DNA from 3 places in the Serratia sp. EC4 genome. Region 3 is predicted to be linked to each of the others. Evidence: predicted binding sites of a transcription regulator. Region 3 holds the regulator's gene; each other region holds the start of a gene.
What was found. The regulator LexA, encoded in region 3, represses DNA repair genes until DNA is damaged. The targets are predictions, from matches to a motif close to TNCTGTATGTACATACAGNA.

Region 1 (10,212 bases), on a different contig from region 3:
GCCAAGGCTAAAGCTTTCTCCCATGTGCTGCTGCTGCGCAACCCGCAGGAGATAAAGACCACCATTGATAACCAACGGGCGCTGCTGCTGATCCGCTTCCCGGCGCAGTTCTCGCGCGATATCGCCGCCGGCAATACCGCGCCGCTGCAGCTGCTGCTCGACGGGCGCAACTCCAACAGCGCGCAGATCGCCGCCAACTACGTGCAGCAGATCGTGCAGGAATATCAGAACGAGCTGCTCGGCAACCGCGCCAAACCCAACAACAGCGAACTGGTAGTGCGCAACTGGTATAACCCGAATCTGGACTACAAATGGTTCGTGGTGCCGTCGCTGATCGCCATGATCACCACCATCGGCGTACTGATCGTCACCTCGCTGTCGGTGGCGCGCGAACGCGAACAGGGCACGCTGGAACAGCTGCTGGTCTCGCCGCTCACCACCTGGCAAATCTTTATCGGCAAGGCGGTGCCGGCGCTGATCGTCGCCAGCTTCCAGTCCAGCATCGTGCTGTTGATCGGCATCTTCCTGTACCAGATCCCGTTCGCCGGATCGCTGCTGCTGTTCTATGCCACCATGCTGATCTACGGGCTGTCGCTGGTCGGTTTCGGCCTGCTGATCTCGTCGCTGTGCGCCACTCAGCAGCAGGCGTTTATCGGCGTGTTCGTGTTCATGATGCCGGCGATCCTGCTCTCAGGTTACGTCTCGCCGGTGGAGAATATGCCGGTGTGGCTGCAGGATCTGACCTGGGTGAACCCGATACGCCACTTCACCGACATCACCAAGCAGATCTACCTGAAAGACGCCAGCTTCAGCATCATCTGGCGCAGCCTGTGGCCGCTGCTGGTGATCACCGCCACCACCGGCAGCGCCGCCTACGCGCTGTTTCGCCGCAAAATCGCATAAAAAAAGCTCTGCATATCACATGCAGAGCTTTTTGATCGCCAGATACTCTAAGGCTTGAAAGACGACGGATTTAGCGGCGGTTGCCGAAGATGCGCAGCAACATCAGGAACAGGTTGATGAAGTCGAGATACAGCGTCAGCGCGCCGACGATGGCGTACTTGCGGAAGCCGTCTTTATCATCGGCGTTCAGCTGCTCGCCCATCGCCTTGAGTTTTTGCGTGTCGTACGCGGTCAGACCGACGAACACCACCACCCCAATGTAGGTAATCGCCCACATCAGCGCGGTGCTTTTCAGCCAGATGTTCACCAGCGAAGCCAGCACGATGCCGATCAGCGCCATGAACAGCATGCTGCCGAAGCCGCTCAGATCGCGCTTGGTGGTGTAGCCGTACAGGCTCATCGCGCCGAACATGCCGGCGGTGACCACGAAGGTGCTGGCGATCGAGCTGTAGGTATAAGCGATGAAGATGCTCGACAGCGTCAGCCCGGTCAGCGCCGAGTACAGCATGAACAGCGAGGTGGCCACCGCGCCGCTCAGGCGGTTGACCATGCCGGAAATCACGAACACCAGCGCCAACTGGGCGATGATCAGACCGAAGAAGGTGATCTGGCTGGAGAAGATGAAGTTGAGGATCGCGGGCGTATTGGCCGCATACCAGGAAACGAACGCCGTCAGCAGCAGACCGCAGGTCATCCAGCCGTAAACCTGCGCCATGTAGGCCTGAATGCCGCTGTTGGCACGTTCGACGATTGAACCATTAGAGCGTGGATATCGGTCCATGACGGTTACCTTTTGCGTTGTAAACAAGATTCCGAAGCCCCGCGAACGGGGCTTCGCCTGCTATAAGCGTACCACAGAATAGGCCGCGCGAAAGCGGCAAAGGTCTTGATTTGTTTCCGCTGTTGAGGCGTTATTTAGCCGCGTCGTGCCAGCGCTGCGCGGCCTGACGATCGCTGTCGCGAGCGTCCACCCAACGATCGCCCTGGCCGGTCGCTTCGCGCTTCCAGAACGGCGCGCGGGTCTTCAGGTAGTCCATGATGAACTCGCTGGCGGCGAACGCCATGCCGCGGTGCGCGCCGGTCACGCCGACGAACACGATCTCGTCGCCGGGATACAGAGCGCCGATGCGGTGGATCACCGTCACGCGCTGCAGCGGCCAACGGCTGCGCGCCTCGGCCACGATCTCCGCCAGCGCCTTCTCGGTCATGCCGGGATAGTGTTCCAGCGTCAGCGCGCTGACGTCGTCCCCGAGGTTATGGTTGCGCACCTTGCCGGTGAAGGTCACCACCGCGCCGTCGGCGTCGCACTGCGCCAGCCACTGGTACTCGTCGCCGACGTTGAACGGCGCTTCGCCCACGCGAATGCGGGTGTTTTCCATGCTTACCCCCCGGTAACCGGCGGGAAGAAGGCCACTTCATCGCCGGCGCGCAGCGGGTGATCCGCCGTCACCAGCGACTGATTGACCGCCGCCAACAGCTTGCCGGACTCCAGCGCCAGCGCCCAGCGATCGCCGCGCGCGCACAACGCCTGGCGCAGCGCCTCGACGGTCGGGTAATCCGCCGGCATCGACAGCGCGCCGGTACCCACCAGTTCGCGCACCTGCGCGAAGAAAAGAATATCGATCATGCGTTCACCTTAAAATCGCCGGATTTGCCGCCGCTTTTCGCCAGCAGGCGCACCGGGCCGATCACCATATCTTTCTGTACCGCTTTGCACATGTCATAGATGGTCAATGCCGCCACCGAGGCGGCGGTCAGCGCCTCCATCTCGACGCCGGTTTTGCCGGTCAGCCGGCAGCAGGTTTCGATGCGCACCCGGCTGTGCTCCGTTTGCGCCTCCAGCTGCACTTCGACTTTGCTCAACATCAGCGGGTGGCATAGCGGGATCAGTTCCCAGGTGCGTTTGGCCGCCTGAATGCCGGCGATGCGCGCCGTGGCGAACACGTCGCCCTTATGATGGCTGCCGTCGACGATCATCGCCAGCGTGGCGGGCAGCATGTCGACGAAGGCTTCGGCGCGCGCCTCGCGCACCGTTTCGGCCTTGGCGGAAACGTCGACCATATGGGCTTCGCCGGCGGCGTTAATGTGGGTTAGCTGTGTCATGAATCAGGGCTTCTTCAAATGGGGCTGGAAGTTGCACGGGCGATGGCGCGCGTCCAACTGCTCTTCGATAATCCGCTCCCAGGCGGTGCGGCAGGCGCGGGTGGAGCCCGGCATGGCGAAAATCACCGTGCGGTTGGCCAGGCCGGCCAGCGCGCGCGACTGGATCGTCGCGGTGCCGATCTCTTCGTACGACACCATGCGGAACAGTTCGCCGAACCCTTCCACCTCTCTGTCGAACAGCGGCAACAGCGCTTCCGGCGTGTTGTCGCGCGCGGTAAAACCGGTGCCGCCGGTGATCAGCACCGCCTGCACGTTGTCATCGGCGATCCACGCGGAAACCCGCGCGCGGATCTGGTAAATGTCATCTTTGACGATGGCGCGATCCACCACCTGATGGCCGGCTTCCTGCGCCGCGTCCTGCAGATATTGGCCGGAGGTGTCTTCCGCCGCGCCGCGGCTGTCGGACACGGTCAGGATGGCGATATGCGCCGGAATAAACTCGCTGCTCGCATGGCTCATGGTTCAATAAGCTCCTATTGGCTGTCAGCCGCCGATAAACGACAGGTTCTGGGTGATCCCGCTGTTGCCCTGATGCAGGAAATGGGTCTGCTTCTTGCTCAGCAGCCCGCTCTGAATGCGCGCCTTCAGCGCGTCGAGCTGGCCGTCGTCCGCCAACAGATCGCGCAGGGGCACCCCCTGCTCGCCGAACAGGCACAGATGCAGATTGCCGATGGAAGAAACGCGCAGCCGGTTGCAGCTGGCGCAGAAGTCTTTTTCATACGGCATGATAAGACCCACCTCACCCTGGTAGTCCGGGTGGCTGAACACCTGAGCCGGGCCGTCGCTGCGGCCGCGCGCCTGGCGCTGCCAGCCTTGCTGTTCCAGCTGCCGGCGAATCACTTCGCCGGAAACGTGGTGTTTGCGAAACAGCTCGCCGCCCTCGCCGGTTTCCATCAGTTCGATAAAGCGCAGCTGGATCGGCCGATCCTTGATCCAGGCGAGAAACGCGCCGAGTTGCTGGTGATTGACGTCGCGCATCAGCACGGCGTTGACCTTGACCTTGCTGAAACCGGCGCTGAAGGCGGCGTCGATGCCGTCCATCACCTGGCGGAACTTGTCCTGGCCGGTGATGGCGTGAAACTGGCGGGGATCCAGGCTGTCGATGCTGACGTTGATCGCCGTCAGGCCGGCGTCACGCCAGGCGGCGACATCGCGCGCCAGACGGTAGCCGTTGGTGGTGACCGCCAGGGTACGGATGGCCGGGTTTTCCCGCACGGCGGCGATGATCTCGGTAAAATCACGGCGCAGCGAAGGTTCGCCGCCGGTCAGGCGCACCTTTTCGGTGCCCAGTTCGGCGAACGCGCGGCTGACGCGGCGGATTTCATCCAGCGACAGGAAGCTTTTCGGGCTGCCGCTCGGCTTGTAGCCGTCGGGCAGACAATAGGTGCAACGAAAGTTGCACACGTCGGTGATCGACAAGCGCAGGTAATAGAACTTGCGCTCATAAGCATCAATGAGTTGCGGTACCATAACACCTTTCCAAAGTCGGGAGATGCGAGCGTTTCCCCTCTGCACCCTGGTGGCTGACTTCGCCACGGCCCAGGCGCCATATCGTTCCGGATGAACAACGTAGGCGCAGGGGCTAGGAGTTTGATTTCTCTTCCCGCTACCTTGAGTAGCCGGAATGAAACCGTGGTTTTCAGCAGAATTCTAGCGCTAATCGGCAACGATAGCCAACGCGTTAATTCGCTATATAATTGTCTATACAGCGTTTTTAGACGCCGTCTATTCGGGTAAACCATGATAAACATCGCTTGCGTGGACGAATTGACCAGAATCACGCAAATGACACTCTTTATCGCGTTTTTATGCCGGATCCGCTACCTTATGCGGGCAGTTCAGCCCCTTTGTAAGGAAATTTATGCGTAATCGTACCCTGGCCGATCTCGACCGCGTGGTGGCGTTGGGCGGCGGGCACGGCCTGGGCCGTGTGATGTCGGCCCTGTCGTCCTTAGGCTCCCGCCTGACCGGCATCGTCACCACCACCGACAACGGCGGTTCCACCGGCCGCATCCGCCGTTCGGAAGGCGGCATTGCCTGGGGCGATACCCGCAACTGTCTCAACCAGCTGATCACCGAACCGAGCGTCGCCTCGGCGATGTTCGAATACCGTTTCAGCGGCAACGGTGAGCTGGCCGGCCATAACCTGGGCAACCTGATGCTGAAAGCGCTGGATCACCTGAGCGTGCGCCCGCTGGAAGCGATCAATCTGGTGCGCAGCTTGCTGAAGGTGGATGCGGCGCTGATCCCGATGTCGGAGCAGCCGGTGGATTTGATGGCGCACGATCACGAAGGCAATCACGTTTACGGTGAAGTGAATGTCGATCAACTGGCCCACATGCCGCAGGAGCTGATGCTGTCGCCCCCGGTCAACGCCACGCGCGAAGCGCTGGACGCCATCGCGCAAGCCGACGTGATTCTGATCGGGCCGGGCAGCTTTCTCACCAGCCTGATGCCGCTGCTGCTGCTGGACGATCTCACCCAGGCGCTGCGCCGCAGCAGCGCCAGCATGATCTATATCGGCAACCTCGGCCGCGAGCTGAGCGTGGCCGCCGCGGCGCTGTCGTTAAAGGATAAGCTGACGCTGATGGAAGAGAAGATCGGCCGCCGGATGATCGATGCGCTGATCGTCGGCCCGGCGGTGGACGCCAGTGAAGTGCAGGATCGGGTGGTGATTCAACAGCCGCTGGAAGCGAGCGACATCCCCTACCGCCACGATCGCCAACTGCTGCGCCAGGCGCTGGATCACGCGCTGGTGGAGCTGGCCGCCCGCCGCTGACCGAATTTAACCGTCTCGCCCGCGCAGCCAGGGATTATCGCTGGCCGGGGCGGGATGGCTGACCATATCGATATACAGATCTTCCACCTCTTTGCGCGCCCAGGGCGTGCGACGCAAAAACTTCAGGCTGGACTTGATGCTCGGATCGCTGCGGAAGCAGTTGATGCGAATGCGCGCGCCCAGTTCGGACCAACCGTAGTGATCCACCAGTTTATTCAGCAGTTGCTCCAGCGTCACGCCGTGCAGCGGGTCTTTAGACTGGTGTTGGCTCATGTTCGGTACTCTTCGTGGTCAAATCGGGCCGCACACCATAACAGCTTTGGCGCGGCCGACAAGGAATTTTGACGCCCACGGCGCGGGCGCCGTCCAACGGTCAGGAAATCGCGATGAACTGCTCGCGCAGCTGGTGGATCTCGTCGCGCAGCGCAGCCGCCTGCTCGAACTCCAGGTTTTGCGCGTGGGTGTACATCTGCGCTTCCAGATCGCGGATTTTCTGATCCAGCGCTTTCGGCGTGAGGTTCTGGAGCTGAGCGCCGCCGTCCACTGCCTTGCTCCTGCCTTTACCCTTGGCGCGGTTGACCGGCTGACCGATCTGCAGAATGTCGCCGATCTTCTTGTTCAGCCCCTGCGGCACGATGCCGTTGGCTTCGTTATAGGCCTGCTGCTTGGCGCGGCGCCGCTCGGTTTCACCGATCGCCTTGGCCATCGAATCGGTGATGCGATCGCCATACAGGATCGCCTTGCCGTTCAGGTTACGCGCCGCGCGGCCGATGGTCTGGATCAGCGAACGTTCGGAACGCAGGAAGCCTTCCTTGTCGGCGTCCAGAATCGCCACCAGCGACACCTCAGGCATGTCGAGCCCCTCACGCAACAGGTTGATGCCCACCAGCACGTCGAACTCGCCCAGACGCAGGTCACGAATGATTTCGACCCGTTCCACGGTATCGATATCCGAGTGCAGGTAGCGCACGCGCTCGCCATGCTCTTCCAGGTATTCGGTCAGGTCTTCCGCCATGCGTTTGGTCAGGGTGGTCACCAGCACGCGCTCGTTGATCGCCGCGCGCTTGCGGATCTCGGAGAGCAGATCGTCCACCTGGGTGGCGACCGGCCGCACTTCCACGATCGGATCCAGCAACCCGGTCGGCCGCACCACCTGATCGATCAGATCGCCGCCGGATTTCTCCAGCTCATATTTGCCCGGCGTGGCGGAAACATAGATGGTCTGCGGCGCCAACGCCTCGAACTCCTCGAAGCGCAAGGGGCGGTTGTCCAGCGCCGACGGCAGACGAAAGCCGTACTCCACCAGCGTTTCCTTGCGCGCGCGGTCGCCCTTGAACATCGCGCCAATCTGCGGAATGGTCACGTGGGATTCGTCGACCACCAGCAGGCCGTCCGCCGGCAGGTAGTCGAACAGCGTCGGCGGCGGCTCGCCCTCGGCGCGCCCGGAAAGGTAGCGCGAGTAGTTTTCGATGCCCGAGCAGTAGCCCAGTTCGTTCATCATCTCCAGATCGAACTGGGTGCGCTGCGTCAGGCGCTGCTCTTCCAGCAGCTTGTTGTTGGCCAGCAGCACCTTGCGGCGGTCCGCCAGATCGACCTTGATCTCTTCCATCGCCTGCATGATCCGCTCGCGCGGCGTCACGTAGTGCGATTTCGGGTAGATGGTAAAACGCGGCACCACCTGTTCAATCTGGCCGGTCAGCGGATCGAACAGCGACAACCGCTCCACTTCTTCGTCGAACAGCTCGACGCGCAACGCCAGCTCGTCCGATTCCGCCGGGAAGATATCGATCACCTCGCCGCGCACGCGGAAAGTGGCGCGCTGGAAAGCCTGATCGTTGCGGGAATACTGCAGCTCCGCCAGGCGGCGCAAAATGGAGCGCTGATCGATGATCATCCCCTGGGTCAGATGCAGCATCATCTTCAGGTAAAGATCCGGATCGCCCAGGCCGTAGATCGCCGACACCGACGCCACCACCACCACGTCGCGCCGCTCCAGCAGCGCCTTGGTGGCGGAAAGACGCATCTGCTCGATGTGCTCGTTCACCGAAGCGTCTTTTTCAATGAAGGTGTCGGAGCTGGGCACGTAGGCTTCCGGCTGGTAGTAGTCGTAGTAGGAGACGAAGTACTCCACCGCATTCTCCGGGAAAAACGCTTTCATCTCGCCGTACAGCTGCGCCGCCAGCGTCTTGTTCGGCGCCAGCACCATGGTCGGCCGATTCAGATCGGCTATCACGTTGGCGATGGTGAACGTCTTGCCCGAACCGGTGACCCCCAGCAGCGTCTGGTGCGCCAGGCCGTCTTCCAGCCCCTCTTCCAGCTTGCGGATGGCTTCCGGCTGATCGCCGGCCGGTTTGAACTCGGAATGCAGTTTGAAAAGTTTACTCATTGCTCGGCTACCCTGTGGAGATGCGCGCGCTCAGGCGGCCAGCCGGCTCTGCGCCGGACATGGCCCCTAATTATGGAAAGTGTCGGCGATTTGCGCCAGTGCCCATGATACTGGATATAAAACCAGCTTCAAGCGGATTCGTCGCCGCGCCCGGCACTGCGGCAATGCCGTTGCACCGTGACGTTACAGCGGGGTGACATTTTTATTGTCAATAACAGATTTATCCCCAGAACTTGCCGCGAATTAACTTATTGATAGCACCGCGTCGAAAAATCATACATAGAGACCTGATCAATACCCCTGCGTCTTGATTTTAATTAATCTATTGATATATAAGATATTTAATAAAAAGACGAGAATGCGGGCAAAGCGAACAGAACCCGCGTCCGCTCTCGCTTTGCAGCGTTTTTCTAAATCTAATACACAAGGTTATCCACAGGAATAGTGGATAACTCTCACCGCCCCGCCCGGGGCGGGAGTTACAGAAAGAAAGCTTTTCGCCCTTTACACTCGCCAAAATGGCTTTTTTAGTTATTTTTTCATAAAAATATCGCTTTGTTTATGCCGATTAATACTAAAAATCCCCATTGCCAAAATCGCATCGGCCCCTTTCTCGCGGATCGCGCTTGACGGCGGCGCAATGCCTTGCACCATGCCCTCCCCGAAGAGCACCACAAGAGTGCAAAAAACGTCCGGGTTAACTTCCCCGCGTATTTTCAGGCTGTCACGGCAGCGCGCGTCAGGCCTGACCAGCGGTTAACAAGGCGATAACAATCCCCGTTTTCACCCGGCGGTAAAACTGGCCTGAGAGTTGCTTTATCTTCCTGCGTATAAATGCGGTGCGGCAGCGTGATGCGCTGCCAGCCGCAGCGTGTACCCCTCGCGGTGCTATCGCCTGTAAAAGCGCAAGAACGACACCAAGTCGTCACAAGCGTCGTTTTTAACGACATATTGACTGTCATTCCGTCCACCGCAGACCTTGCTCTGGCTCATTGGACGGACGGCATCTTGTTCCAGACATTGCCACACTCGGGAAATTCGCCGCGCATGCGGCCTTTGCTGTCCCCCGCCAACGAGTGAAACGAGCGTCTATGAGGAGAATGCCAAATGCTGAGCCTGAGATCGGTCAATCAATTCTACGGTCAAAACCACACCCTGTGGGACATCAACCTGGAGCTGCCGCGCGGCCAGTGCACCGTGCTGCTCGGGCGCAACGGCGTGGGCAAGACCACGCTGGTCAACTGCATCATGGGGCATTTGCCGGTGGTGAGCGGCAGCATGACCTGGCAGCCGGCGGATCAGCCGCCGCAAAACCTGCTGCTGCAACCGATGGAGCGCCGCGCGGCACTGGGCATCAGCCACGTCCCGCAAGGGCGGCAACTCTTCTCGCAGCTGAGCGTGGAAGAGAATCTGCAGGTGGCGCAGATGGCCGTGCGCGGCGCCCCTCGCCGCATTCCGCCGCTGATCTACAGCCTGTTTCCCAATTTGCGCCAGATGCGTACCCGCCGCGCCGGCGATCTGTGCGAAGGCGCCCAGCGCCAGTTGGCGATCGGTCGTGCGCTGGCGCAGGAGCCGGCGCTGCTGATCCTCGACGAACCCACGGCGGGCGTGCCGCCCTCGATCGCCGCCGACATCGGCAACGTGATCCGCAGGCTCAACTATGAATTGGGCATGACCATTTTGCTGGTAGAACATCAGCTGCCGTTCGTGCGCCGGGTGGCGGACCGCTTTTGCCTGTTGGATAGCGGGCGCACCGTGGCGCACGGCGCGCTGGCGCAGCTGGATGAGGCGCTGATCGGCGCCGGGCTGGCGGGACAGGAAGGAAGATGAGGGGGACTCCCCCTCATGGGGCGTTTGTTTATAGCAGGCTGATGTCCAGATACTGCCCCAACCGCGCCCGTTCGGCCTGCGGCAGGTGCGGGATTTCGCCCAGCAGCGGCGCCGGCAGCATGCGGCACAGCGTGGCCAGGTATTCCTGATG
Region 2 (10,212 bases), on a different contig from region 3:
CTGCTTGCGCCAGTCGTTGCTCAGGTGACGGCCACCGCCGCAGACGTCACAGCCCAGGCGCTGCGCGCAGCGCCGGACGGTATGGGTCAGGGCGCGCAGCTCGGTGTGCAGCTCATCGAGATCGCGGTGCACCGAGCTGTTCAGCTCCACCATCGATTTGGTGAGCTCATGCTTGACGCGCCGGCGGTCGCCGACCGCGCTGACCACCCGATCGGCTCGATCCGTAAGATCGTAGTGCTCGGCATCGACCAGCTGTAACTCTATTTCGGTGCCGATGGAGAGCCTTTCCGAACGTTTGAATGTGAGCGGCATGGTACCTCCTTCCTGCAAGAACGGCATAAAGATAAGTATATGTCTCGGTGAGGAGGGCAACGTTTTGCATTTTATATTTGTTTTTTCGAATGTGAAGCTGGTATCTTCACGAGCGAGCTGTGATGAAGAGAAAGGTTAACGGGAGTGTGACATGCCGTCATTGACGCCGCTGAAGCTGTTTAAAAACCTGTCTGACGAGACGCGCCTGACCTTGGTGCTGCTGTTGCGCCACGCCGGTGAACTGTGCGTGTGCGAGCTGTCGGGCGCACTGGCGCTGCCGCAACCCAAGATTTCAAGGCATCTGGCGATGCTGCGTGAAAGCGGGCTGCTGCTCGATCGGCGCGATGGCAAATGGATACATTATCGCCTGTCGCCGCATATGCCGGCCTGGGCGGCGGCGATTATTGAGCAGGCTTATCAGTGCCGGCCAGAACAGATGTCGGAGTTAGCGCAACGCGTGGCGAAAGGTTGTCCGTAACGGTAAAAAATTTACGCAAACACATATGAAAAATCGAATATGTAAACTTAAAAGGGCGGAAGGGCAGCAATGATAGTGGCAGGGGCGATCTTTATTCTGACGTTGATCTTGGTCATCTGGCAACCGAAAGGGCTGGGTATTGGCTGGAGTGCGTCGATCGGGGCGGGATTGGCATTATTGAGCGGCGTGGTGCACGTCGGCGACATCCCCGTGGTATGGCAGATAGTCTGGAATGCGACTGCGACCTTTATCGCCGTCATCATCATCAGCCTGTTGCTGGATGAAAGCGGCTTTTTCGCCTGGGCCGCCTTGCACGTCGCGCGCTGGGGCAACGGCAGGGGCCGCTGGCTGTTTACCTATATGCTCCTGTTGGGCGCGGCTGTGGCGGCGCTGTTCGCCAATGATGGCGCCGCGTTAATCCTCACGCCGATCGTGATCGCCATGCTGTCGGCGCTCGGTTTTCGTCCTGCTGCGGTGCTGGCTTTCGTCATGGCGGCGGGCTTTATCGCCGATACCGCCAGCCTGCCGCTGGTGGTGTCCAACCTGGTGAATATCGTTTCGGCGGATTTCTTTCACTTGGGCTTTACGGAGTATGCGGCGGTGATGGTGCCGGTCAACCTCGTCGCCGTGGCGGCGACGCTGGTGATGTTGCATCTGTTCTTCCGCAAGGATATTCCGCCGGGCTATGCGCTGACGCGTTTACCGGCGCCGCGGGAAGCGATTCGCGATCGCGCGACGTTTCGAGCCGGTTGGGCGGTATTGGCGCTGTTGCTGATTGGCTTTTTCGCCCTGGAACCGCTCGGCGTGCCGGTGAGTTTGGTCGCCGCCAGCGGCGCGCTGGTGCTGCTGGCGGTTGCGAAACGCGGGCGGGCGATCGATACCGGTAAATTGCTGCGCGGGGCGCCCTGGCAGATCGTGATTTTCTCGCTGGGCATGTATCTGGTGGTCTATGGGCTGCGCAATGCCGGCTTGACCGATCTGCTGTCCGGCGTGCTGGATGCGCTGGCGCGGCAGGGGCTGTGGGCGGCGACGCTCGGCACCGGCTTCCTGAGTGCGTTTCTCTCTTCCGTCATGAATAACATGCCGACGGTGCTGGTGGGGGCGCTGTCGATCGACGGCAGCGGCGCGGAAGGCGTCATCAGGCAGGCGATGATTTACGCTAACGTCATCGGCAGCGATCTCGGCCCTAAAATCACCCCGATCGGCAGCCTGGCCACGTTGCTGTGGCTGCATGTGTTGGCAAGGAAAAACATCGTCATTACCTGGGGCTATTATTTCCGCGCAGGACTGGTGATGACGCTGCCAATTCTGTTCGTCACCCTGGCAGCGCTGGCGCTGCGGCTGTCCGTTTTATCCTAACCGGAGAAACCGTCATGAGCAGTATCAAGATTTATCACAACCCGGCCTGCGGCACGTCGCGCAATACGTTGGCGCTGATCCGCAACAGCGGCGTTGAGCCGGAGGTGATTCTGTATCTGGAAACGCCTCCCAGCCGCGAACGGTTGATTGCGTTGCTGGCCGACATGAACATGCCGCCGCGCGCGTTGTTGCGAAAAAACGTCGAGCCTTACGCCGAGCTGCAGCTGGACGACAGCGCCTGGAGCGACGAACAACTGATCGACGTCATGGTGCAACAGCCGATCCTGATCAATCGCCCCATCGTGGTGACGCCGCTTGGCACGCGCCTATGCCGTCCGTCGGAGGCGGTGTTGGAGATTGTGCCGGATCCGCAGCGCGGCGCCTTCAGCAAAGAAGACGGCGAGCCGGTGATCGACGCGCAGGGCCGCAGGATCACCTAAGGCTGATCGCTGCGGCCCCGCATTTCGGCCAATCAGTGCAGTTCGGCGCCGCTGCGATCGGCCAGCGCTTCCAGCAGCGGGGCGGAAGGCACGAAGAACAGGGTGCCGGTCACCGCGCGGCTAAAATCGAGCAGCCGATCGTAGTTGCCGGCCGGGCGGCCGATAAACATGTTTTCCAGCATCTGCTCGATCGGCTGCGGGGAGCGCGCATAGCCGATAAAGTAGGTGCCGAACTCGCGCAGGCCGGGGCGGCCGAACGGCATGTTGTCGCGCAGAATTTTCACCTCGTTGCCTTGCTCGTCGGTGATGGTGGTCAGCGAACTGTGCGACGACGACGGTTTGACCGCTTCATCCAGCTCGATGTTGGACTGCTTATGGCGGCCGATGATCTTCTCCTGCGTTTCCACGCTGAGCGAATTCCAGCCCTGCATGTCGTGCAGGTATTTCTGCACCAGCACATAGCTGCCGCCGCTGAACGCCGCGTCTTCGTCGCCGATCACCGTGTAGTCGAAGGCTTCGTGCCCTTCCGGGTTCTCCGTGCCGTCGACGAAGCCGATCATGGCGCGCTGATCGAAGTAACGGAAGCCGTGCACCTCCTCGATCACCGTCACGGCGTCGCCGAGCTTGGCGGTCAACTGAGAGGCCAGTTCAAAACACAGATCCATTTCATCGGCGCGGATATGCAGCAGGATGTCGCCAGGCGTGGCGACGGCGACGCGTTCCCCGCTGCCGATCGGGCTGAACGGATGCAGCTGGCGAGGGCGCGGCGCGCCGAACAGCGTATCCCAGGCCTCGGAGCCGAAGCCGCAGACGCAGGTGAGGTTGCCCGCCGGCGCGCGTTTGCCGACCGAACGCACCACGGCGGCGATGTCGCCGCACCAGGCGCGCACCGCCGCCAGATGGGCGGGAACGGGCGACAGGGTGGCGACGATAAAGATGGCATGGCGCGTCACCGGCGTGAATACGGCTTGCGGCAGGGGGGTATTTGCATTCATTGCATTCGGCTCCAGTGTGTTCGGGTGAAATAGATCAGATCAAATTAAAGTGCTCGTCGGGTTTCATCGGCGGTGGCAGCGGGCTTTGGTCATTCATTTCCAGCAGGTTGCGCTCGATGGTGTTGCAGATGGCGTTTAACGGCAGATGGTTGGCCGACACGCCAAACGGATCCTCCAGCTCTTCGGCCAGTGAGTCCCAGGATAAGAAGGTATAGGAAATGAACACCGAAACAAACGGTGTCATGTAATGCAGGTCGGTCACCAGGGCAAAAGGCAACAGGCTGCAGAACAGGTAAACGGTGCGCTGCAGGATCAGGGTATAGGCGAACGGCACCGGCGTGCTGGCGAGCCGTTCGCAGCCGCCGAGGGCGTGGGACAGTTCGCTCAGCTTGTTGTCGAGCAGCTCGAAAGTGATGTCGCTCAGCAGCCCCTGTCGGCGCAGCTTGCCGATCTCCTGGCCCAGCATCAGCAGGATGCGGTTGGTCGGCATCGGGCTGGCGATCACCTCGGCCAGCTCTTTGCTGCTGAGATTGTGGTACAGATCGGCGGTGGGATCGGTGGCGCGCAGTTGATGCTTCAGGCTCCAGCTGAAGGCGATCAGCAGCTTGGCGACCTTTTGCTGCACCGCCGGTTCGTCCGGCAGCAGGCTTTTGATCTGTCGCAGCAGGGATCGCTCGGTAATCAGCAACGAGCCCCACAGGTTGCGCGCTTCGACAAAGCGGCTGTAGCCGGCATTATTGCGAAAGCCGAGAAAAATCGCGATGGCGATGCCCAGCAGGCTGAACGGCGCGATGGTTAAATGCACGCCGAGCTGTTCGTACCATTGGTAGCTGATCACCGCCACTATCGACATCAGCACGTTCAGCGACAGACGAAAGGTGATCTTTGACAGCACGGAACCGTGCCAGGCGAACAGGCGAAAAAACCAGTTCTGGTGCGGGCGAATTATCATGACGTGGATGCTTCCTGGTGTCCTGCTATTGAGAATAGTCGATTCTTATCCGGCGGCGTTAGGCCGCCGTTGTCGATTGCCAGAGCCGCTGCGGGTGCGTATAGACGGTGGCGCGCCCCGGCTTGCTGAAGCCCACCAGCGTCAGGTTGCTGCGCTCGGCCACCTCCACCGCCAGGCGGGTGGCGGCGGAAACGGCGAACAGGATCTCGACGCCGCACATGGCGGATTTTTGCACCATTTCATAGCTGGCGCGGCTCGACACGAGCGCCGCACCCTGCAGCCACGCCTGTTGGCTGCGGTAGCCCAGCAGCTTGTCGAGCGCCACGTGGCGGCCGACGTCTTCACATCCGCCGCTGAGCGCGCCGTCCGGCTGGATCCAGGCCGCCGCGTGGGTGCAGCCGGTCAGTTTCCCCACCGTTTGCACGTCCTGCAGCTGCGCCAACGCCCGGTCGAGCAGCGCCAAATCGAAACGTTGCGTGAAAGGCAGCGGCGCGATGGGCTGAGCAACCTCCTGCAGCTGTTCCACCCCGCAGACGCCGCAGCCGGTGCGGCCGGCCAGGCTGCGGCGCTTCTCTTTCAGCTGCATAAAGCGGCGGCTCGAGAGTTCCACATGCACTTCAATGCCGTTGCAGGCCGGTTGCTGGCGGATGTCGTAGATGTCGTCGGGGGAGGCGATGATGCCTTCGGACAGCGAAAAACCGATGGCGAAGGCCGCCAGATCTTTCGGCGTCGCCATCATCACCACGTGGGAAATGCCGTTGTACACCAGGGCGACCGGCACTTCTTCCGCCAGCCAATCCTGATGCGCCTGTGCCAGATCGTTGCGCTGCCAGACCGCGTGGCGCGACAGGCATTCCTGTTTGATATCGTCGGTTTCTGCGAGGAGTAGGTGCTTGTTCATAACGTTCTCGTGACCGTCGGTGACGAGGCGCCGACGAGGATGAATTCTTATTAGCAGGTGTGGGGATTATACAGGATTCTGATCCCGCTCGCGTAGGGAATCACGCCCTGCAGGTTATCCACAGTTTTGGTGGATAACGTGTGTGCAAGGGGCAGTGAAACACTTAGCAGGCGTAAAAAAAAATCGCTCAGAAAATTATTATATTACGCGACAAAGCGCGATCCGCAGGGGGATAGGGGGTTGCACGCGTTCGCGTTTTGTTTATGCTTTACTGTATAAATATACAGTTTGGTTATGATTATGCTGAGCAATTCAAGGTTGTATGCTTTTTCACCAGGTGAGCCCCTAACGTTACCGCTGTTTGCCGATCGCGTGGCCTGCGGTTTTCCTTCCCCGGCGCAGGACTACGTCGAAGGGCGGCTGGATATCGGCAGGCTGCTGGTGCGGCACCCCAACGCCACCTATTTCGTGCGCGCCAGCGGCGAATCGATGATCGACGGCAATATCCGGGATGGCGATTTGCTGATTGTCGACAGCGCCCTGACGCCGGAGCACGGCAATATCGTGATCGCCGCGGTGGACGGCGAATTCACCGTCAAAAAACTGCAGCGCCACCCCGATGTGCGGCTGTTGCCGATGAACCCCGCCTACGCGCCGATCGTGTTCGACGACGAAGCGCAGCTGGAGATTTTCGGCGTGGTGACCTTTATCGTCTACGCGGCGCGGTAGCCATGTTCGCCCTGGTAGACGTCAACAGTTTCTATGCTTCCTGCGAGACCATCTTTCGGCCCGACCTGCGGGGGCGACCGGTGATTGTGCTGTCCAACAACGACGGCTGCGTGATCGCCCGCAGCGCCGAGGCGAAGGCGTTGGGCGTGCCGATGGGCGCGCCTTATTTCAAAATCAAAGCGGAGATGCGCCGTCGCAACGTTGCGGTGTTCTCCTCCAACTACGCGCTGTACGCCGATATGTCCCGCCGGGTGATGGACACGCTGGAGGAGATGGCGCCGGCGGTGGAGATTTATTCGCTGGACGAAGCCTTTCTGCGGCTGGACGGCGTGGCCCACTGCGAGGCGCTGGAGCCGTTCGGCCAGCGGGTGCGCGATCGCATCCGGCGCGAGCTGCATTTGACGGTCGGGGTCGGCATTGCGCCGAGCAAAACGCTGGCCAAGCTGGCCAACTTCGCCGCCAAGAAATGGCGCGGCACCGGCGGCGTGGTGGATTTATCCGATCCGGTGCGCCAGCGTAAATTGCTGGCGTTGCTTCCGGTGGAAGAGGTGTGGGGCGTGGGGCGCCGCCTGACTCGCCAGCTGCAGGCGATGGGTATTCACACCGCGCTACAGCTGGCGGACTGCGATACCCGGCTGGCGCGTAAAACCTTCAGCGTAGTGCTGGAACGCACGATACGCGAGCTGCGCGGCGAGTCATGCCTGCAGTGGGAAGATGAGGCGGCGGCGAAAGAGCAGATCATCTGTTCCCGTTCGTTCGGCCAGCGGTTGACGCATTATCCGCACATGCGCGAGGCGATTTGCAGCTACGCCGAACGCGCCGCCGAAAAGCTGCGGCAGGAAAAGCGCTACTGCCGCAACGTCTCGGTGTTTATCAAAACCAGCCCGCATTCGGCGGGCGAAGGGTATTACAGCAATATGGGCACCGCCCGGCTGCAAACCCCGAGCAACGACAGCCGCGACATCATCGCCATGGCGGTGCGCGCGCTGGAGAGCATCTGGCAGGAGGGGCGACGTTACCTGAAGGGCGGCGTGGTGCTGGGGGATTTCAGCGCCGCCGCCATGGCGCAGATCGACCTGTTCGACGACTGCCCGCCGCGCCGCAACAGCGAACGGCTGATGGCGACTCTCGATCGCCTGAATCAGGAAGGGCGCGGGCGCGTATGGTTCGCCGGGCAGGGGATCGTCAAGCCGTGGCAAATGAAGCGCGACATGCTGTCGCCGGCCTACACCACCCGGCTGGCGGATATCCCGGTGGCGCGGCTGGGGGAGCGGGCGCCGCGCACCGCTGAATCGAAGGAAGAAAAACGCCGCGGGTGACAACCGGCGGCGTGGGTAGGCCGAGTGTTACTTCACCGTCGCCGGATCCGGCTTATCGGGGGCGATGCCATACAGTACCATGGCGCGGTTGACCTCGCTGCGGGCGATACGGCCTTCGTCAGCCAGCAGCTTCAACGCGGCGAGCGCGATGAAATGGCGGTTGACCTCGAAGAACTCACGCAGCGCCTCGCGGGTGTCCGAGCGACCAAAGCCGTCGGTGCCCAAGGCGATAAAAGTACGGTCGGGCAAGAACGGTTTGATCTGATCGCCGACGATCTTCATATAGTCCGTTACCACCACCACCGGGCCGGGATGCGCCGCCAGCAGGCTCTGAATATAAGGAACTTTCGGCGGATCTTCCGGATGCAGCAGGTTCCAGCGTTCGGCCGCCATGCCGTTGCGGCGCAGCTCGCTCAGGCTGGTGGCGCTCCAGATATCGCTGGCGACGCCAAAGTCCGCCGCCAACAGCTCCGCCGCCGCCAGCGCCTCGCGCATGATGGCGCCGCTGGCGACCAGTTGAGCGCGCGGGCTCTCTTGGTTTGCCGCTTCGTTCCGTTTGAGCAAATAGGCGCCCTGGATAATCCCGTCCTCCACGCCCGCCGGCATCGACGGCTGCGGGTAGCCCTCGTTGAGCAAGGTGATGTAGTAGTAAATATCCTCTTGTTCAACGAACATTCTGCGCATGCCGCTCTGGACGATCACCGCGAGTTCATAGGCATAGGTCGGATCGTAGGAGACGCAGCTGGGGATCACCGAAGACAGCACGTGGCTGTGGCCGTCGTCATGCTGCAAGCCTTCGCCCATCAGGGTGGTTCTGCCGGAGGTGGCGCCGAGCAGGAAACCCTTGGTGCGCGCGTCGGCCGCCGCCCAGGCGAGATCGCCCACCCGCTGCAGCCCGAACATGGAGTAGAAGATATAGAACGGGATCGTCGCGACATCGTGGTTGCTGTAGGCGGTGCCGGCGGCGATCCAGGTCGATATTGCGCCGGATTCGTTGATGCCTTCCTGCAAAATCTGGCCGTCTTTGGCCTCTTTGTAGTAGCTGAGCTGCCCGGCGTCTTGCGGGGTATACAGCTGGCCGAGCCAGGAATGGATGCCAATCTGGCGGAACAGGCCTTCCATGCCGAACGTGCGCGACTCGTCCGGCACGATGGGCACGATCAGTTTGCCGATGTTGGCGTCTTTGAGCAGCGTGCCGAGGATATTGACGAAAGCCATGGTGGTCGACATGTTGCGTTCGCCGCTGCCTTTCAGGAGGCCCTCGAAGCGCGATAGTTCCGGTATCGCCAGCGGAGCGGATTGGCCGAAGCGGGCAGGAATGTAGCCGCCCAGCGCAGTGCGCGTCGCGGTGATGTACTTCGCCGCCGCGCTGTCGGGTTCGGGCTTCAGGTAAGGGATTTCTGCCAGTTGGGCGTCGGAGATGGTCAGCCCTAATCGGTCGCGGAAGGCTTTCACCGCATCCTGGCTCATTTTTTTCAGCTGGTGGTTGATGTTCTGCCCTTCACCGGCTTCCCCCATGCCAAACCCTTTGACGGTTTTGGCCAGCACCACCGTCGGTCTGCCCGTGGTATGCACCGCCTGATGGTAGGCGGCGTACACCTTTTGCGGATCGTGGCCGCCGCGGTGCAGCGCCCAGATCTCATCGTCGCTCAGGTCGGCGACCAGCTCGAGCAATTCCGGGTACTTGCCGAAGAAATGCTCCCGCACATAGGCGCCGCTTTGCGACTTGAAGGTTTGGTAATCGCCGTCGACGCACTCCATCATGCGCTGCATCAGCAATCCGGAGCGGTCTTTTTGCAGCAGTTTGTCCCAGCCGCTGCCCCAAATTACTTTGATCACCTGCCAGCCGGCGGCTTTGAAGGTGCCTTCCAGCTCCTGAATAATCTTGCCGTTGCCGCGCACGGGGCCATCCAGCCGTTGCAGGTTGCAGTTCACGACGAAGATCAGGTTATCGAGTTTTTCTCGCCCACCCAGCGCAATCGCCGCCAGCGATTCCGGCTGATCCATCTCGCCGTCGCCGAGAAACGCCCACACCTTTCTCCCCTGGTGCGGTTTCAGTTCGCGGTATTCCAGATAGCGCATGTAGCGCGCCTGGTAGGCGGCGGTCAGCGGCCCCAGCCCCATCGAAACGGTGGGATATTGCCAGAAATCCGGCATCAGCCGCGGGTGCGGGTAGGAGGAGAGGCCGCGGCGTGTGGATTCGCGGCGAAAGTTGTCGAGCAGTTCCTCGTCGATGCGGCCTTCGAGATAGGCGCGGCCATAAATGCCGGGGGCGGAATGCCCCTGGATATACACCATGTCGCCGGCGAAATCATCGGTGCGCCCACGGAAGAAATGCGTGAATCCCACATCGTAAAGCACTGCGGCCGACTGGTAGGTGGCGATATGCCCGCCGACGTTGGAATGTTTGCCGGCGCGCAGCACCATCGCCATGGCGTTCCAGCGAATAAACGCATTGATGCGCGCTTCAGCGGCCAGATCGCCGGGATACGTCGGTTGCTTATAGGCCGGGATCGTATTCACGTAGGGCGTGGTGACCAGGCTGAAGAAATCACCGTGCTTGCGCTGATCGGCCTCGGCCATTCTTTCCAACAAAAAATGCGCGCGTTCACGGCCGTCGATGTCAGTGACACCTTCAAATGCCTCAAGCCATTCAGCCGTCTCCTGTGGGTCAAGATCTGCTTTTACCGCGGGTTGGTTCATAAAGGCTCCAAATGTACTTACCTG
Region 3 (10,212 bases):
GTATCGTCTGGCGCGCCGTACCGGCTGCGGTTCAGGCGAGGAGTAAAGCAATGTCTGGCATCAGGGATTCCATCCTGCCGCCGCTGGAGTGGTTATCCGAACAGGATCCTCCGGCGCCCGCCGCCGTCAGCGACTGGCTGATGGAGTTAGGCTCCATGACCCGCCGATTTGAACGCCATTGCGCCCAGGTGCGCGTTGAACCGCAGCGCGAATGCTTCGTCACGCGCGAGGTGCTGGGCGACGAGGCGAACCACCTGCCCGACAGCCCGCGCTACTGGCTGCGCGAAGTGGTGCTGCTGGGCGACGGCCAGCCCTGGCTGCTGGGGCGCACGGTGATCCCGGAACATACGCTGACCGGCCCCGACCAGGCGCTGGTGGATCTGGGCACGCTGCCGCTGGGGCGCTATTTGTTCAGCAGCGGCGATCTGACCCGCGACTATATCCATATCGGCCGACAGGACGCGCTGTGGGCGCGTCGTTCACGGCTGCGGCTGGCGGGCAAGCCGCTGCTGCTGACCGAACTGTTTTTACCGGCTTCACCGCTGTATTCAGCGGTTCCTGCATAAGAGAGGAGAACAAGACGTTGGAGGGAAGCGTGACTCAAAGTAAATGGCGGGCTTACAGCCATTTGATGCGCATTGATAAACCGATCGGCACGCTGTTGCTGTTGTGGCCGACGCTGTGGGCGCTGTGGCTGGCCGGGAAAGGCGTGCCGCCGCTGTCGATTCTGGTGGTGTTCGTGCTCGGCGTGTTCCTGATGCGCGCCGCCGGCTGCGTGGTGAATGACTACGCCGATCGCGCGGTGGACGGCTACGTAAAGCGCACCGCCGGGCGGCCGATGCCGAGCGGCCGGGTGAGCGCGAAAGAGGCCAAAGTGCTGTTCGTGGTGCTGGTGCTGATTTCGTTCTGCCTGGTGTTGACGCTGAATGCGATGACCATCTGGCTGTCGCTGGCGGCGCTGGCGCTGGCCTGGGTGTATCCGTTTATGAAGCGGGTGACCAACCTGCCGCAGTTCGTGCTGGGCGCCGCGTTCGGCTGGGGCATTCCGATGGGCTATGCGGCGGTCAGCGAATCGTTGCCGCTCAGCTGCTGGCTGCTGCTGCTGGCGAACATCTGCTGGACGGTAGCCTATGACACGCTGTATGCGATGGTCGATCGCGACGATGATCTGAAAGTCGGCATCAAGTCCACCGCCATCCTGTTCGGGCGTTATGACAAGCTGATCGTCGGGCTGTTGCAGTTCGCGACGTTGTTGCTGCTGGCGTGGGTTGGTTATCTGGCGCAGCTCGGCGGCGCGTTTTACTGGTCGCTGTTGCTGGCGGGCGCGCTGTTCATTCACCAGCAGAAGCAGATCGCCGGGCGCGAGCGCGAAGCCTGCTTCAAGGCCTTCCTGCAGAACAACTATGTCGGGCTGGTGGTGTTTATCGGCATCGCGCTGAGCTATCTGCCGGCGTAACGGTTTCCTGCAGCAAGAAAAAAGGCACCCCAAGGGGTGCCTTTTGTGTTTTCGCGCCGGGCGAAATCACTCGTCTTTCTCTTCTTCCGCATCGGTTTGCGGCAGAGCGTTAGTCTCTTCCGGCATGTTGACGCTTTCGATGGTCAGCTTGATTTCCGGCGTGATCAGATCGCTCAGCATGCTGTACACCTCGAGGGTGTGCTCGCGGATCGCATCGCCGCTGTCGTTGATGTAACCTTCTTCACGCAGCGTCGCCACCAGGGTGGAGAACACCGCCTTGTCGAAGAACTCCGGCGCGTTGATGCCGTGCAGCACCGACAGACGCTGCGCCATGATGCGGCTCTCTTTTTCCAGCGCGCCGCGGTTGATGCTCGGGTTGGCGCTGAGGATCGACATGGTGATGGCGTAGCGTTGCAGGGTTTCGCGCACCCCGGCGGCCAGCAGCTGCAGCGGGCGAATGCGCGCCGGGTTGAGCACCAGATCGTCGCCTTTGTCGCAGATCAGCTGTTGACGGATCAGCTCGTCGATCATCGGCCGCAGCACTTCCGGCAGCTGTTCCTTGTCGTTATGCAGGAACAGCTCGGCTTTCAGCATCGGGTAGATCATGCCGATCTGGCGCAGCAGCTCGGCGCGCGATACCCGGCGGTGATGCATCACGATGCTGGCGATCAGCGACGGCAACACCAGCAGGTGGTGGATGTTGTTGCGGTAATAGGTCATCAGCACCGCCTGCTCGCGCGGCAGAATGATGATGTCGCCGATGTTGTCCTTTTCCACCTCGAACTTGTTCATGTTCAGCGCGTGATCCAGCAGCTCGTCCGGCGTTTGCGTCGGTACGGTGACGTCATGCGCGTAAGGCGCGTTGCGCATCAGCTGCAGGTAGCACTCGAGCTGTTCGACCAGCTGTTCGCGGGTCAGCGAACGCTGACGCGAGGCCAGCAGCGCGGTGGAACACAGGTTCATGGCATTGGCCGCGGCGGCATTGTTGATGCGCACCATGATCTGGCCGGCCAGATCGTTGACCGTCGGCGTCAGCCAGCTTGGACGCTGAGCTTCGATCGGATCGATCGACTCGCGCCACTGCGGCACGTTCTGGTTGAGGTAAGCTGTCAACGGCAGCGGTTCGCCGAAGTTGACGTAACCCTGACCCAGGTTGCGCAGCTTGCGCAGGCCGCGCAGCATCTGCGGCAGGCTCTCTTTTTCCTTGGTGGCGCCGCGCAGCTCTTTGGCGTAGGTACCCACTTCCATCACGTGCTCGTAACCGATGTAAATCGGCACCAGCGTGATCGGACGGGTGCCGCCGCGCAGCATCGCCTGAATGGTCATCGACAGGGTGCCGGTCTTCGGCTCCAGCAGGCGCCCGGTGCGGGAACGGCCGCCTTCCACGAAGTATTCCACCGAGTAACCGCGGGTGAACAGCTCGCCGAGGTATTCGCGGAACACCGTCGAGTACAGCTTGTTGCCCTTGAAGGTGCGGCGGATGAAGAACGCGCCCAGGCGACGGAAGATCGGGCCGGCCGGCCAGAAGTTGAGGTTGATGCCCGCGGCGATGTGCGGCGGCACCAGGCCCTGGTGATACAGCACGTAGGACAGCAGCAGATAGTCCATGTGGCTGCGGTGGCAGGGCACGTAGACGATCTCGTGGCCGTCCTGCGCCAGCTGGCGCACGCGCTCGGCGTTGGTGACGTTGATGCCCTGATACAACCGGTTCCAGGTCCAGCTCAGCACGCGATCGGACAGACGCACGGTTTCGTAGGAGAAGTCGGCGGCGATCTCTTCCATCAACGCGATGGCGTTCTGCTGGGCCTTCTCGTGCGAGATCTTCTTGCTGCGCGCTTCGTCCTCGACCGCTTTTTCGATCGCTTTGGACGCCAACAGCTTGTTGAACAGATCCTGACGGGCCGGCAGGCTTGGGCCCACCGCGGCCAGGCGCTGGCGCGAGAAGTGCATGCGCGCCACGCGCGCCAGTTTCTGCGCGATGGTTTTATCCGTGCCGTGTTCGGTAGCCATGCGGCGCAGCGACACGGTGTTGGAGAAACGCACGAAGCTGTCGCGGCCGAGCCACAGCACGGCGAAGAACTTCTGCACGCCGTTCAACAGACGCAGGTGCGGCGTGCCGTGGCCTTCGCGGCCCGGCGAACGGCCAAACATCACCGAAACCGGCAGCATCTGAATGTCGAGATCCGGGTTGCTGCGATGCAGATCCAGATAGTCGTGGAACAGCTTTACCGACTCTTCTTTCGGGGTGTAGTAGCGGAACACGCGCGGGCCGTCGTGAATGAACACGTAGCTCGGCAGCACGGTGCCGTCGATCTCCAGCGAGTTGAGCGGATCAGGCAGATCCTGCGCCAGGCACTGGGTGCGCAGCGTCAGCAAATCCGCCTTGGAATTGTAAGGTAAAACATACAAAATCGGCCGTGAGGGATCCAACCCTAGCTCGGTAACCGGATCTGAAGGGATGACCTTACTTCTTACCAACAATTTAAGTGGTAAATTCAATATTTTATAATAAATTTTACGCCAACCTGACATAACAACGTGAAGCCTCTTGTTAGCAATGCGCCGCAAGCATACCAGAAACCGGGTAGCAGATCTGTGGTGTTCGAAAACCGAGAGCCGTCAGCGCGGACTGTTCTAGACTCTTTTTATTATGACCGACCTCTGAGAAAGGCACGAAAACATGGCAAACCAAGCAACCGGACTGACCCGCATCATCAAGGCCGCCGGCTATTCCTATAAAGGGCTATCCGCCGCCTGGCAGCACGAAGCGGCTTTCCGCCAGGAACTGGTGGTCACCCTTCTGGCTATCATACTGGCTGTCTGGCTGGATGTGGGTGCGATAGCGCGCATTTTATTGATCGGATCGGTAGCGCTGGTGATGATCGTCGAGATCCTGAACAGCGCGATCGAGGCGGTGGTGGATCGCATCGGCAGCGAACATCACGAGCTGTCCGGGCGGGCCAAGGACATGGGATCGGCGGCGGTGTCGCTGGCGATCGCACTGGCGCTGTTCGTTTGGGGCACGGTCCTATGGCAGCATTTCGGCTGACGAAAAGCGCCTACTGACTGATTTTTATTTATTCTTCGGTTCCCAATCCGCGCTTACCTGTATATACTCACAGCAAGACTGTATAAACAAACAGGGGGCGGAATGAAAGCACTAACTACCAGACAGCAAGAGGTCTACGATCTGATTCGCGAGCACATTTCGCAAACGGGCATGCCGCCAACGCGTGCCGAGATCGCGATGCGTCTGGGGTTCCGTTCGCCTAACGCCGCCGAAGAACACCTGAAGGCGCTGGCACGCAAAGGCGTGATCGAAATCGTCTCCGGTGCCTCACGCGGTATCCGTCTGCTGATGGAAGAAGAAGAAGGGCTGCCGCTGATCGGCCGCGTCGCCGCCGGCGAGCCGCTGCTGGCGCAGCAGCACATCGAAGGGCACTACCAGGTGGATCCTTCCCTGTTTAAACCGAGCGCCGATTTCCTGCTGCGGGTGAACGGCATGTCAATGCGCGACATCGGCATTCTGGACGGCGATCTGCTGGCGGTGCACAAAACGCAAGACGTGCGCAACGGCCAGGTCGTGGTGGCGCGGATCGAAGACGAAGTGACGGTCAAGCGCTTGAAAAAGCACGGCAACGTGGTTGAACTGCTGCCGGAGAACAACGAATTCCAACCGATAGTGGTCGATCTGCGTCAGCAGAATTTCACTATCGAAGGGCTGGCGGTCGGCGTGATCCGCAACGGCGACTGGATTTAATCGCCGGCCCATCACCGCCGCTCCCTGTATCAATCGCCCCTGTTTTGGGGCGTTTTTGTTTCTGACTTCGCCCTTTGTCACTCAGTCACAGGAACATCCCATCATGCGCCTGATTTCCGCCTTCACCAGCGACACCGATAAAGCCCTGTGGCGCCTCGCCCTGCCGATGATCTTCTCCAATATTACCGTGCCGCTGCTCGGGCTGGTGGACACCGCGGTGATCGGCCACCTCGACAGCCCGATCTACCTGGGGGGCGTGGCGATCGGCGCGGTGGCGACCAGCTTCCTCTTCATGCTGCTGTTATTCCTGCGCATGAGCACCACCGGCCTCGCGGCGCAAGCGCTGGGGGCACAGAACCCGCAAGCGCTGGCGCGCGCCTTTATGCAACCGCTGCTGCTGGCGCTGTTGGGCGGCGCGGCGATCGTCCTGCTGCGTTATCCGCTGATCGAACTGGCGCTGCGGATCGTCGGTGGCGATGGCGAGGTGCTGGAACAGGCGCGGCGTTTTCTTGAGATCCGCTGGTTAAGCGCCCCGGCGGCGCTGGCCAATCTGGTGCTGCTGGGCTGGCTGCTCGGCGTGCAGTACGTGCGGGCGCCGGTGATCCTGCTGATCGTCGGCAACCTGCTGAACATCGTGCTGGATATCTGGCTGGTGATGGGCCTGGGCTGGAACGTGCGGGGGGCGGCGGCGGCAACCGCCATCGCCGAATACGCTACGCTGCTGCTCGGCCTGTGGTTGGCGTGGCGGGTGATGCGCCTGCGCGGTATTACCCTGCAGATGCTGCGCCAGGCCTGGCGTGGCGATCTGCGTCGCCTGCTGGCGCTCAACCGCGACATCATGCTGCGTTCACTGTTGCTGCAACTGTGCTTTGCGTCGTTGACCATTTTCGGCGCTCGCCTGGGAAGCGAGGTGGTGGCGGTCAATGCGGTATTGATGAATCTGCTGACGTTCACCGCCTATGCGCTCGACGGTTTTGCTTATGCGGTGGAGGCTCATTCGGGCCACGCCTACGGCGCCCGGGACGACAGCCAACTGCGCAAGGTGTGGCACGCGGCCTGCAGGCAGGCAGGGCTGGTCGCGTTGGCCTTCGGCCTGGCGTATGCCGTTACCGGCCAGCAGATCGTGGCGGCATTGACCTCTTTGCCGGAACTGCGTGCGTTGGCCGCACATTATTTGCCCTGGCAGGTCATTCTGCCGCTGGTCGGGGTATGGTGCTATTTGCTGGACGGCATGTTTATCGGCGCCACGCGCGGCGCCGAGATGCGTAACAGCATGGCGGTGGCCGCTGCGGGATACGGTCTGGCGCTGTTCAGCGTGCCGCTGTTAGGCAACCACGGGCTCTGGCTGGCGCTGGCGGTGTTTCTGGCGCTGCGCGGCCTGGCGTTGGGCTGGATTTGGCACCGTCATCAGGTGCGCGGCAGTTGGTTTGCTGCACGCTAGGTCGAACGCTTTGTTGGGTTATTTATTAATTTATCTTATGTTTTGTTCATGTTTGCTTACATGTTTTTAGTCCAGATCCGTTCGCGTTAGCTCGTTGTTTGTTGGCGTTTTTTGTTTTTATTTTGTTTTTTAATGGTTTTTTATTCTGCAAATTGGCTTTTTTATTTCCATGTTTAACTAGAATGAATCATGTGGCTGGTAAATGAAGGGGAGCGTTGCTTCTTAAGGTGAAGGGAGCATCAGCCAGAAAATTTTCTGGTTAACCCCGGCCGGCGACAGGGATCACTGATTCACCACAGGTTAACGGAGAGACTATGAATAAAGATCAAGCCGACGGTAACTGGAAGCAGCTGAAAGGCAAAGTGAAAGAGAAATGGGGCAAGCTGACCGATGACGATCTGACGGTCATCGAAGGGAAACGCGAACAGCTGGTCGGCAAAATCCAGGAGCGCTACGGTTACCAGAAAGAGGCGGCCGAAAAAGAGGTGAAAGCCTGGGAAGATCACACCAAACACCGCTGGTAATCTGCAAGGCCGCCATTGAAGGCGGCTTGCACAGCGCAGGCCGGCGTCGCTCCATCCTCTGGCGCTCCGGCCGCAGGTACAGGGAGGTACCTGATTTTGTCTTACTTCTTCTTGATGGCGATGCTGTGATCGTGTTCGGCGCAGTCATGCTTGCTGTCGCAAGCTTCAACTTCCACGCAGCCGGCGCACAGACCGTGCGCTTCCACTACGCTGTGCCGCAGCGCAAATCCGGCCTCCTGAGCCAGCTTCTGCAGCGTTTCCTCTACGCCTTCGGTGGTGCGTTCGGTCACCTGGCCGCAGCGGTCGCAGATAAACAGCGCGGACGTATGCATCGGCTGTTCGAAGTGGTGGCACAGCACGTAGCTGTTGGCGGACTCCACCCTATGGATAAATCCTTGCTCCAGCAGAAAATCCAGCGCGCGGTAGACCGTCGGCGGCTTGGCCTGCGGTTCGGCGACGCGTAGCAGATCGAGCAGGTCGTAAGCGCTGATTGCACCGGGTTGCTGAGTCATCAGACGCAGCACTTCCAGCCGTTGCGGCGTCAATCGCACATTGCGTTGCTGGCAGAGGCGTTCCGCCTGCGCCAGCAGCTTTTCCTGGGTGGTTGAGTTCATCGCAAATATCCCGGTACGTAAAAAAGCCGATTTTACCATGATTACGGCGAATCGCCGAGAGTTGCCCCCTTTTCCCCTGAGGATAGCGCAGAGAAAGGCGCGCTGAGCGCGCTAAAAGAGAGATGCATCACAACTTTTCCCCTCCGCCGGACGGCAAATCAACGTTGCCGATTTTAGCGCTGGAGAGCAGCGGGCGAGAGCGGTATAACGCGCTTCATCCGCGTGATAAGCAGGAGCCTTGTGTGATGACGGAAAGAGAGAAGCTGTTAAGCGGCCTGGAGTACAACAGCCGCGATGAAGAACTGATCGCCCTGTACCATCGAGCCAGGGCGTTGACCAAAAGCCTGGAGGCGCTGGATTCGCATCAGGCGGACGAGAAAAATCGCCTGCTCGGCGAGCTGTTCGGCAGCTGGGGTGAGGCGAGCTGGATCGAAACGCCATTCTGGTGCGACTACGGGCAGCATGTCCGCATCGGCAAAAACTGTTTTATCAACGTCAATGCGGTGTTCCTCGATTGCAACACCATCACCATCGGCGACAACACGCTGATCGGCCCCAACGTGCAAATCTACACGCCGAGTCATCCGCTGAAGGCCGGTGAACGCTTTACCGGCGATCCGGCTTTTCCTTTCCGCACCTCGGCGCAGCCGGTGTCCATCGGCAGCAACGTGTGGATCGGCGGCAACGTGGTGATCCTGCCGGGAGTGACCATCGGCGATGGCACGACTATCGGCGCGGGCAGCATCGTCACCGGCGACATTCCGGCCAATGTGTTGGCGCTGGGGCAGCCGTGCCGGGTTATCCGCGCGTTGGAATAGGGCGCTGAATACGAATCGGCGGCCAGCGGTTTATCGGCGAGTGCGGGGCAAGGGGGGAGGAGGGGTCTTCTTATGGTGCGAATCGTCGTTTGGCAACTGGCGGTCATCGGCCAAGGCCTGACGTGCGGCCGCAAGGCGGCTCATGACGGTGCCGATTGGCACCGCCAGCACTTTCGCCGCTTCCCGGTAGGACAGCCCTTCGACATCCACCAAAAACAGCGCGTTGCGCTGGGCCGCCGGCAGCCGGCTTACGCGCCGCATCACTTCATTGAGCCAGACTGGCTGTTCACCGTTGTCCGCATCGCCAAGCTCTTCCGCCGCCATGCAGCCTTGCCCTTGGCGAAGATGCTGGGCGCGAACTTCATTGAGCCAGATGGAGTGCAGGATGGAAAACAACCAGCGATCCAGGTGAGAACCGGGGGTGAATTGCGCGGCGCGCTCCAGCGCACGCACGCAGGTCGCCTGCACCAGATCGTCGGCGATATCCCGCCGGTGCGAAAGCACCAGCGCATAGCGCCACAGGCGGGAGAGATAGTGGCCGAGTTCATCGCGTATCGCATCGCCGCTGATAGTCACCTCCGCAGGCGCGTCGGATCAAGATTCCGGGTGGCGGTCGATGGCTGCCGCCAAATCACGGTACTCCTCGCACCCGGTGCCGCACAGCGACTGGATCACCTGCAGCTGTTGGCGCGCCAGGTCGGGCCGCCCTTTCAGCATATAGGCTTCCCCCAGGTACTCGCGCACTTTGGGGTATTTCGGATCGAGGGCGACTGATTTTAAATAATAGCCGATACCCTCATCGGTGCGGCCAAGTTTGCGCGTGGCGTAGCCGCGATAATTCAGTGCGACGGCGGTGTTGGGATTTTTAAGCGTGTTGAGCATATCGATCGCTTCCTGATAGCGGCCGCTTTTCGCCAGTGCATAGGCATAGTTAGTGCGGTCGGCGTCGTCGACTTTGCTGCTTTTATCCACCGTGCAGGTCTGGGTTTTACTGTCATAGACCTGGCCTTTCGGACAGGTCGGCGGGGTTTGGCCGCTGCCGTCGCCGCCCATCGCCAGCGCCCCGCCGGAAAACAGCAGGCAGCCGGCAATGGTCGATGCCAGCAGGCGTTTAATGAAGCTGTTCATGGTTGTGTCCTCAAGGCAGAGGCGCCGTGCGCGCCCGTAATGAGATAACACCTGAACGCGTGAATTTATTCGCCTTACTCCCGCTTATTTACGCCGCCGGCAAGGCGGTTTTCCCAACGGCGCCGATTGTCGCTATAATAGCCGTTTGCGGCCGCGCGCCGTTCGTTGAACCCAGACAGACTCAGGTAGCCAGTAACTCAGCATGACGAAAGACAACCACGCCCCAACCTACGCCGCCAATCGCTTCTCCATCGCGCCAATGCTCGACTGGACCGATCGTCATTGCCGTTACTTCCACCGCCTGCTGACCAAGGAAACGCTGCTGTACACCGAAATGGTGACCACCGGCGCGATCATACACGGCAAGGGTGACTACCTGGCCTACAGCGAAGAAGAGCATCCTGTGGCGCTGCAGCTGGGCGGCAGCGATCCGGCCTCGCTGGCGCACTGCGCCAAACTGGCGGAGCAGCG

Region 1: a site for LexA is predicted at 8,340-8,359, ahead of uvrB (excinuclease ABC subunit UvrB). Genes of this name have one in related genera too.
Region 2: a site for LexA is predicted at 5,707-5,726, ahead of umuD (translesion error-prone DNA polymerase V autoproteolytic subunit). Genes of this name have one in related genera too.

What each region holds. Positions count from the first base shown of each region.
Region 1 covers NZ_JBNIDE010000002.1:398,542-408,753, reverse strand. The annotation lists gene ACP39K_RS08630 (ABC transporter permease) at 1-903, shown strand, start outside; gene ACP39K_RS08625 (Bax inhibitor-1/YccA family protein) at 974-1,684, opposite strand; gene moaE (molybdopterin synthase catalytic subunit MoaE) at 1,815-2,282, opposite strand; gene moaD (molybdopterin synthase sulfur carrier subunit) at 2,285-2,530, opposite strand; gene moaC (cyclic pyranopterin monophosphate synthase MoaC) at 2,527-3,006, opposite strand; gene moaB (molybdenum cofactor biosynthesis protein B) at 3,010-3,525, opposite strand; gene moaA (GTP 3',8-cyclase MoaA) at 3,550-4,536, opposite strand; molybdenum cofactor riboswitch at 4,523-4,667, opposite strand; gene ACP39K_RS08595 (gluconeogenesis factor YvcK family protein) at 4,928-5,845, shown strand; gene ACP39K_RS08590 (VF530 family protein) at 5,852-6,118, opposite strand; gene uvrB (excinuclease ABC subunit UvrB) at 6,219-8,231, opposite strand; gene ACP39K_RS08580 (hypothetical protein) at 8,763-8,885, opposite strand; gene ACP39K_RS08575 (ATP-binding cassette domain-containing protein) at 9,339-10,061, shown strand; gene bioD (dethiobiotin synthase) at 10,090-10,212, opposite strand, start outside.
Region 2 covers NZ_JBNIDE010000001.1:845,160-855,371, reverse strand. The annotation lists gene ACP39K_RS03990 (YbdK family carboxylate-amine ligase) at 1-312, opposite strand, end outside; gene ACP39K_RS03985 (metalloregulator ArsR/SmtB family transcription factor) at 464-790, shown strand; gene ACP39K_RS03980 (arsenic transporter) at 860-2,149, shown strand; gene arsC (arsenate reductase (glutaredoxin)) at 2,164-2,589, shown strand; gene ACP39K_RS03970 (Dyp-type peroxidase) at 2,622-3,584, opposite strand; gene ACP39K_RS03965 (bestrophin family protein) at 3,619-4,536, opposite strand; gene fdhD (formate dehydrogenase accessory sulfurtransferase FdhD) at 4,595-5,437, opposite strand; gene umuD (translesion error-prone DNA polymerase V autoproteolytic subunit) at 5,732-6,166, shown strand; gene umuC (translesion error-prone DNA polymerase V subunit UmuC) at 6,169-7,485, shown strand; gene aceE (pyruvate dehydrogenase (acetyl-transferring), homodimeric type) at 7,513-10,188, opposite strand.
Region 3 covers NZ_JBNIDE010000008.1:147,950-158,161, reverse strand. The annotation lists gene ubiC (chorismate lyase) at 51-566, shown strand; gene ubiA (4-hydroxybenzoate octaprenyltransferase) at 584-1,456, shown strand; gene plsB (glycerol-3-phosphate 1-O-acyltransferase PlsB) at 1,523-3,988, opposite strand; gene ACP39K_RS19880 (diacylglycerol kinase) at 4,137-4,505, shown strand; gene lexA (transcriptional repressor LexA) at 4,608-5,216, shown strand; gene dinF (MATE family efflux transporter DinF) at 5,320-6,657, shown strand; gene ACP39K_RS19865 (CsbD family protein) at 6,972-7,181, shown strand; gene zur (zinc uptake transcriptional repressor Zur) at 7,283-7,795, opposite strand; gene ACP39K_RS19855 (sugar O-acetyltransferase) at 8,041-8,613, shown strand; gene ACP39K_RS19850 (RNA polymerase sigma factor) at 8,644-9,189, opposite strand; gene ACP39K_RS19845 (tetratricopeptide repeat protein) at 9,208-9,741, opposite strand; gene dusA (tRNA dihydrouridine(20/20a) synthase DusA) at 9,944-10,212, shown strand, end outside.